DNA from 3 places in the Paenibacillus sp. V4I7 genome. Region 2 is predicted to be linked to each of the others. Evidence: riboswitches for the same ligand, from Rfam matches in the RefSeq annotation. Region 2 holds a riboswitch; each other region holds the start of a gene.

Region 1 (2,268 bases), 4.8 Mb from region 2:
AATCGAACCAATAATGATGACTGATACAGTGAGAACACGGACGACCCATTTGGTAAAATCGCCATCCGGCTTTGCTTGATCCGAAGCTTCTAGATCTGAGTGATTTTCCGGATCCAAATGCTTGGATGCAGGATTCCAAGAACGAATAAAGTTCATGAACTTTACATTCGCAAAGATGAACAAGATAATAAACAACAAGCTGGCAATGAAAAACAACTCGTTATAATGCTGGATAATAAGCTCGATATATTTGACGGTCACCGAGATCGATACCCACAAACCCGCAAACAATAGATAAGCTTTGTTCCTCGTCTTGTGTGTATAGTAAATCGCTATCGCAAGTACTAGGACGAGAGGTAAGTTCATAAAGACACCGTACTTTTCGTACTCTTGTGAATTGGAAGCCACGACTAAAACAGCCATCCCAACTTGAAAAGAGATCCATTTGAGAAAAGACGATTGCAAACGCCCCTGCTCGGTCAGAACATACAAGATGCCATTCGCAATGGCGATTCCGAGCCAGATGGCAATTTGGATGATTTCCGCATCTGAACTCCCTCCCCAACGTCCAAAGAAATAAATCCCATAAGCGAGATGGCCCAAAATATAGGCCAGTGCATAGTAGGGCTGCCATCTAGTTAATAGGGCAAGTAAAAATGCCGGAATGAACCATACGGCGAACAAGCTGTAACTGTCAGCATGAGAATTGTAGGTTTGCCCAATGAGTCCAACACCTACACCGAAGGATATACAGCTCGCAAACAGGCTAAGTTTACTTAGAAACTGCCTGCCATTTTGGCGAGAAAGCCATACTGATAAGCCGTAAAAGCCCATAATGAGCACAAAGACAGGAATGAATTTCTCCCAGCGGTTTAATTTCTCCCAATTCGTAGCAAAAAAATATACAATGGCGGTTAGTAGAGCACTAGCTCCCAATATATAGCCTAGTTGAATCGTAACAAATTTAGATTTCATGATGATATTCCTCCTCTCGCTTACTTCTTATTGTACTAGAGATGTTCAGTTTGAGAAGTACTATCTATTCCTAGTACCAGATCATTAGCCTATAGATGACAAGACATTAAAATAACAAAAAAGCCAGCACTAGGCTGGCAAGTATCGAATGAAGAAAGCCGTTATATTCAATCTGTATTCTTAAACTTTTGAACAGAACTTTGCAGTACAACAGCCATATCAGATAGTTGGCGAATCGCTGAGGTTATTTCCTGAATGGAAGCACTTTGCTCTTGAGCCGCCGCCGCCACTTCCTCGTAGCCTGCAGATTGTTCCTCAGTAATTCCAGAGATTTTCTGCATGGCGTTAGAAATAGTCTCAAAGGATCTTTCCGCTCTCTCTAATGTATGGATCAAGTGGTCTGTCCGATTGGAGAAAACAGAAATTCCATTAAAAATAACTTTAAAACTTTCATACGTATCGTTAATCCAGCTTTGACCTTGTTCAACTGCTTAATTTCCTTGAACAATGCTCTCCATGACAAGAATGCTGTCATTTTGGGTACTAGAAACGAGCTCGGTGATTGAGCTTGCGTCTTTCGTGGATTGCTCCGCCAGTAGTCCCTCTAGCTTTGCGTCCCTATTTTTCAATAGGTTTGCCATTATAAAGTTGTAGGTGAAAATTCCCATCTTCGACAATAATCGACAACAAAACTTTACAATTTTATACATTAGCATAGTATAGTAATATAAATAAAACAACACAATTTTCCAGTATTGTTTGTAAAGTTAGTATATTGTAACTATATTGCTTTTTTAACATTTTCCCTAACCAAAGGTAAAATAGGATCAAAACTCTCTCTCAAGACAGATATACCAATCCATTTACGCAATACAACGATAGAAACTTTTAGAGTCTTTCTAGGACTTTTGTCACGCATATAAAATGAGAAAAGCTTCGTCACGATTTCCTAACAAGGAGTCGGACAAAGCTTATTTTCACACCTAAGTTGCCGTGCATGCCTGCTATGAAATCGTTTGCTTCGCATCCATATTCCCCTGTGAATGCAGATATAATTGCTCGTAATAGCCACGAAGCGCAAGTAATTGAGCATGGTTCCCTTCTTCAACAATTTTCCCCTGGCTCATTACAATGATGCGGTTGGCATGCATAATGGTTGAGATGCGATGTGCGATAACAAGTGTCGTTCTTCCCTCGGCTACGACCTGCAGCGCGGATTGAATCAACTGCTCCGTTTGTGAATCCAAATTCGCTGTAGCTTCATCTAAAATCAGTACTTTCGGCTGGAATACG
Region 2 (2,268 bases):
TCCGATGGGTGATGCAGAGATTGGTTTACCTAATGGTCAAAAGAAAATCATCAAAAAAGTATTGAACACAACCCTCACAGCTTATACGGCTGGTGTTGAATCAACAGGTAAAAAGGCCTCCCATCCCATGTACGGCATCACATTTAGTGGTCTAAAAGCAAAAGAAGGACGCACGATCGCCGTGGATCCTGCTGTAATCCCTTTAGGATCTACAGTGTTCATTGATGGCATCGGCATTCGCAAAGCGGAGGATATTGGTTCTGCTATTCGCGGTTCGAGAATTGATGTATTCATGAATGATTTAAGTGAAGCACAAGAATTCGGCGTAAAGAAGAATGTGAAAGTCTATTTACTAGACAAAGAGAATGTTTAAATCGATAGGCAATTTAATAGGGCTTAGGGTCAACCGGAATATCCGGTTGGCCTTTTTTGTGTGAAAGCACACACTTTGCGTAGGTATTTCCTCTTTTTTGTAGAAAAGTGTTGAATTATGAAATAATGTGGATTAATATGGAAAACAGTCAGTTCTAAAAGACTAGTTATAATGAGTAAAAATACCTAATAACCAAGCGATAATGAACAAAGGCAAATCCATCGAAAGGTGGAGACGCAAAGCCACGGGTCTAAGCCATGAGTCACAACTCATGGGATGATAGCCGGGTTGCTCTATTGAGCTTGGTTTTTTGTGTTATTTAACATGGAGATTGAGAAGGAGCGAGTGCGTGTGAGGTTTATAGGATAAACTTCGAAGGAGATTTCGTAGAAGGAAAGATGGGTAAAGGCACTTACTATGATAGGAATGGTAAGGTAATTGTCCAGGGGCAGTAAGTTTGACGTGATGAGTCTAAATGACTAGTAGTAAAGTAAATCTACCTAAGTACCAAGCAATAATGAACAAAGGCAAATCCGTCCGAAAGGCGGAGACGCAAAGCCACGGGTCTAAGCAAGGGCACTTCCTTGTACGGGCTACCTACATTCCTTTTGGAGTGGCTTTTTTATTGCCTTTATATCAAAGTAAAAGAGAGGAAGATTGTATGTTGGCGAGGTTAATAGGAAAAGTTGCATTTATCGTTATGTTTTTGACCGTTCAATTCGTATCTTTCTCAGGTTTAGCGCAAGCAGAAAACCAACCATCCTTACGTGACATTAATGGATATTGGGCAGAGGATGCCATAAACGAATGGATCGGTAATGGATTGATTTCGGGCTATGCCGATCAAACCTTTCAACCCGATAAAGTCATTACCAGGGCGGAATTCATATCGCTTGTCAACAAGGCGTTTGAGTATCTCCATAAGGATGACCAAACCTTCAAAGATGTTTCTCAGGAGAATTGGTTCTATAACGATGTAGCCAAAGCAAAATATGCCGGCTATATTTCTGGGTTCGATGACGGCACCTTCCGTCCAGATCAACCGATTAGCAGAGAACAGGCTGCCAAAATCATCTATCCACTTATGCAATTAGAAGATGTGTTACCAAAGAGCGATACGCGAACGTTTCACGATGAGCAGCAAATGTCTGACTGGAGCAAGCCTTATATAAAAGCAGTCGCCTCGGAGGGTTATCTTAAAGGGTATCCTGATCAGAGCTTCCGTCCTCAGAAATCCATTACAAGAGCAGAAGCCGTAGTGATGCTAGATAATGCCGTAGGGCAGCTGATCCATGAGCCTGGAACTTATACTCCAAAAGCTGATGTTGAAGGAAATATGACAGTCAACAGCGGCGGTGTCACTATAAAAAATGCTGTGATCAAAGGCGACCTCATCTTGGCAGCGGGGATAGGGGAGGGGGAAGTGTTCCTTGATCACGTGACAGTAAAAGGAAGAACGATTGTGAATGGGGGCGGAGAAAACAGCATTGAAATTCAAGATTCGACCCTCAATCAGATGGTGGTTCAAAAGGACTTCAGCAGAGTCAGAGTTTTTGCTAAAGGCTCTACGAGTATAAGTCATACCATTATAAAATCGGGTGCGAAATTAGAACAAGAGCAAGGAAACGAAGGCTTCCAATCCATTTCCGTGCAAGGAACGACTGTGAATGATGTCGTTCAATTAGTAGGGACATTTGTGAAAGTTGACCTGAAGTCGATGGTAACCGTCGAGATTTCCAGTCAATCCGTTGTCACCTTGCTTGAAACGCAAGCAGGTTCGGAAGGCTCAGGAATCAAGATGCTGGGCAATGCCATATTGGAGCAGATCATTTTGCAAGCAGCCGCGAAGGTGACGGGAGAAGGATCAATCCTTAATGCGGTGATTAATGTGGAAG
Region 3 (2,268 bases), 550 kb from region 2:
GGTAATATTATCATCTTCAAAACAACGAACAACATGTACAATGGCATCCACTTCACGAATGTGTGCCAAAAATTTATTTCCAAGCCCTTCACCTTTGCTCGCGCCCTTTACCAAACCGGCAATATCAACGAATTCAAAGGCTGTCGGGACAATGCTCTTAGGCACAACGATCTCTACCAGCTTCTGCAATCTCTCGTCTGGTACTTCAACTACCCCAACATTCGGATCGATCGTACAAAACGGATAATTCGCAGATTCTGCCCCCGCCTGTGTAATTGCATTAAACAATGTCGATTTTCCTACGTTCGGTAGACCGACGATACCTGCTTTCAAAGCCATTGTAGTTACAACTCCTTAATTTTCGAAAATCATCCTTCTTATTATATAGCACTTGGAACGCAAAAAAAAGCCTGAAGGCTATTGATTCGCCGCAGACTTTTTTTCCGTTGCTCTTTTAAATTGCGCTTCCCGCTTCTGTACGAAGTAAGTTTCGATCTGATTCGTAAGGATAAAACCCCTTAAGGCATTGGTTTTCTCCTGTGGAATGTCGATATAACTTGCCCCGTAGTAGAAACCATTTTCAACCTTTTCTTTTCTTACAATTTCCATCGAACAAGGCATCGTAAAGCCCAAATCCAGTTCAACTTCGAGCTGTGAATGCTTTTGAACGATCTTATCAATCATAGAATTATCATTCATGGTAAATCCTAAGCCATTAATGGATATATTTTTAATTGAAATGCCAAGTGGATTTTCAAATTGATGTTTATTTCTTTTATTCATATCCTGAAGTCCGAATAAGAGACCTGTATGTTTCACATCCACACGTGGAAACTCCCGTTTTTCTGCGAATTTTTTACGATTTTCTGGTGGATTAATGACAATGACGGAGCCGAATTCTTTGGCAACAACGGTTGTATTCATCACAAACAAGCCGGATTTGGTATAAACCGTCATTTTCGCTTTATCCCCAAGTTGAAAGACATCGTATTCCGGTAATTCCACCTCAATAATGTCTCCAAGTGCATAGGTTAGTACGCCAGTGGCTACGAAATCGTCCTTTCCCAACATAGCCTTACTATCGATTAGAACATCAGCGTCATATCCCTCCTTGCTTCCGTAATATTTCATAACGTTATACCCGTTGGCCATTATAATTAATACCTCTCCTTTTACTCAAGTTATTCCCTATATAAAAATAAACTGCCCCTTTATGTAGGAGCAGCCTATTACCTTAATCAAGAAAGCATCGATTTTCGGTAACCAGGCTGCCATAGTTCCAAAGAACCGTAGACCCTCAGCTTTGCGTCCTTGCTTTTCAACAAGTTTGCCATTTTCGAACCTTGCTATTTATTTCTACCTATTCTCGCTCTATATGGTCTAAAAGACCTACTAATATCTATCATTATACCTAGCACAGTTGCTATTATCAACAAAATTCCTTGCATAGCTGTTCTTTTTGTTGTATGTAATGTAGAAAGATTAAATATCCACAGCTTTTCAAGTTATCCACAAACCTATCCACAGGTTGTTAACAACGGAATGAATGTTCGATTGTTATGCACATGTGGATAAAAATATATTAGCGAGGTGTCCCCCTGTGGATGAACATATCCCCTGGATGAAAGAAGCGATTCAAGAGGCTCTCAAAGCCGAAGCCATCCTAGAAGTACCGATTGGAGCGGTCGTGGTCCATCAAGGTCAAATCATTGGCCGAGGCTACAATTTGCGTGAAACAACCCTAGATCCTCTCGCTCATGCCGAAATGATCGCCATTAAACAAGCGAGCGAACATCTGCAAGCCTGGCGGCTTTTGGATTGCCAGCTCTACGTCACCCTAGAGCCTTGTCCGATGTGTGCGGGTGCGATTGTCCAATCGCGGATTCCTCAGGTTATCTACGGAACCATTGATCCGAAGGCTGGCTGCGCCGGAACGCTCATGAATTTGCTGCAGGAGGACCGGTTCAATCACCGTGTCGATGTCGTTAGTGGCGTCTTGCAAGAAGAGTGTTCGACGATGCTGACCCAATTTTTCCGTAAATTACGCGGTAAAGCTTAGAAGTTCCTGCATCTAATTCTGCGTCGCCGCTGCCAACTCAGCCAGTTTATTTATCGTACGCAAAATGACGGAAGGTGAAACACCTACGGCTTTGCTGATCTTCTGCTCGATACGCTGGCGCAGCGGTTCCTCCTCCTCCTACGACACAAACAAGACATTACCGGTTTGCAAATACGTTTGCACCTGAGCAAGTCCCGCTGCATCCAGTG

What was found. A riboswitch is a leader RNA that binds a small molecule or an ion and turns the genes downstream of it on or off. The one in region 2 is predicted to bind cyclic di-GMP.
Region 1: linked by a shared signal. The riboswitch ahead of QFZ80_RS09440 (hypothetical protein) and the one ahead of QFZ80_RS31140 (S-layer homology domain-containing protein) in region 2 are both predicted to bind cyclic di-GMP.
Region 3: linked by a shared signal. The riboswitch ahead of QFZ80_RS33720 (PilZ domain-containing protein) and the one ahead of QFZ80_RS31140 (S-layer homology domain-containing protein) in region 2 are both predicted to bind cyclic di-GMP.

What each region holds. Positions count from the first base shown of each region.
Region 1 covers NZ_JAUSZD010000002.1:1,845,611-1,847,878, reverse strand. Annotated here, with positions in the region: gene QFZ80_RS09445 (GDYXXLXY domain-containing protein) at 1-975, opposite strand, end outside; gene QFZ80_RS09440 (hypothetical protein) at 1,143-1,370, opposite strand; cyclic di-GMP riboswitch class I at 1,530-1,624, opposite strand; gene QFZ80_RS09435 (ABC transporter ATP-binding protein) at 1,980-2,268, opposite strand, start outside.
Region 2 covers NZ_JAUSZD010000002.1:6,656,796-6,659,063, reverse strand. Annotated here, with positions in the region: gene QFZ80_RS31145 (3D domain-containing protein) at 1-373, shown strand, start outside; cyclic di-GMP riboswitch class I at 575-669, shown strand; cyclic di-GMP riboswitch class I at 890-974, shown strand; gene QFZ80_RS31140 (S-layer homology domain-containing protein) at 1,035-2,268, shown strand, end outside.
Region 3 covers NZ_JAUSZD010000002.1:7,208,370-7,210,637, forward strand. Annotated here, with positions in the region: gene ychF (redox-regulated ATPase YchF) at 1-339, opposite strand, end outside; gene QFZ80_RS33720 (PilZ domain-containing protein) at 418-1,152, opposite strand; cyclic di-GMP riboswitch class I at 1,256-1,342, opposite strand; gene tadA (tRNA adenosine(34) deaminase TadA) at 1,622-2,059, shown strand; gene QFZ80_RS39230 (DUF1697 domain-containing protein) at 2,198-2,268, opposite strand, start outside.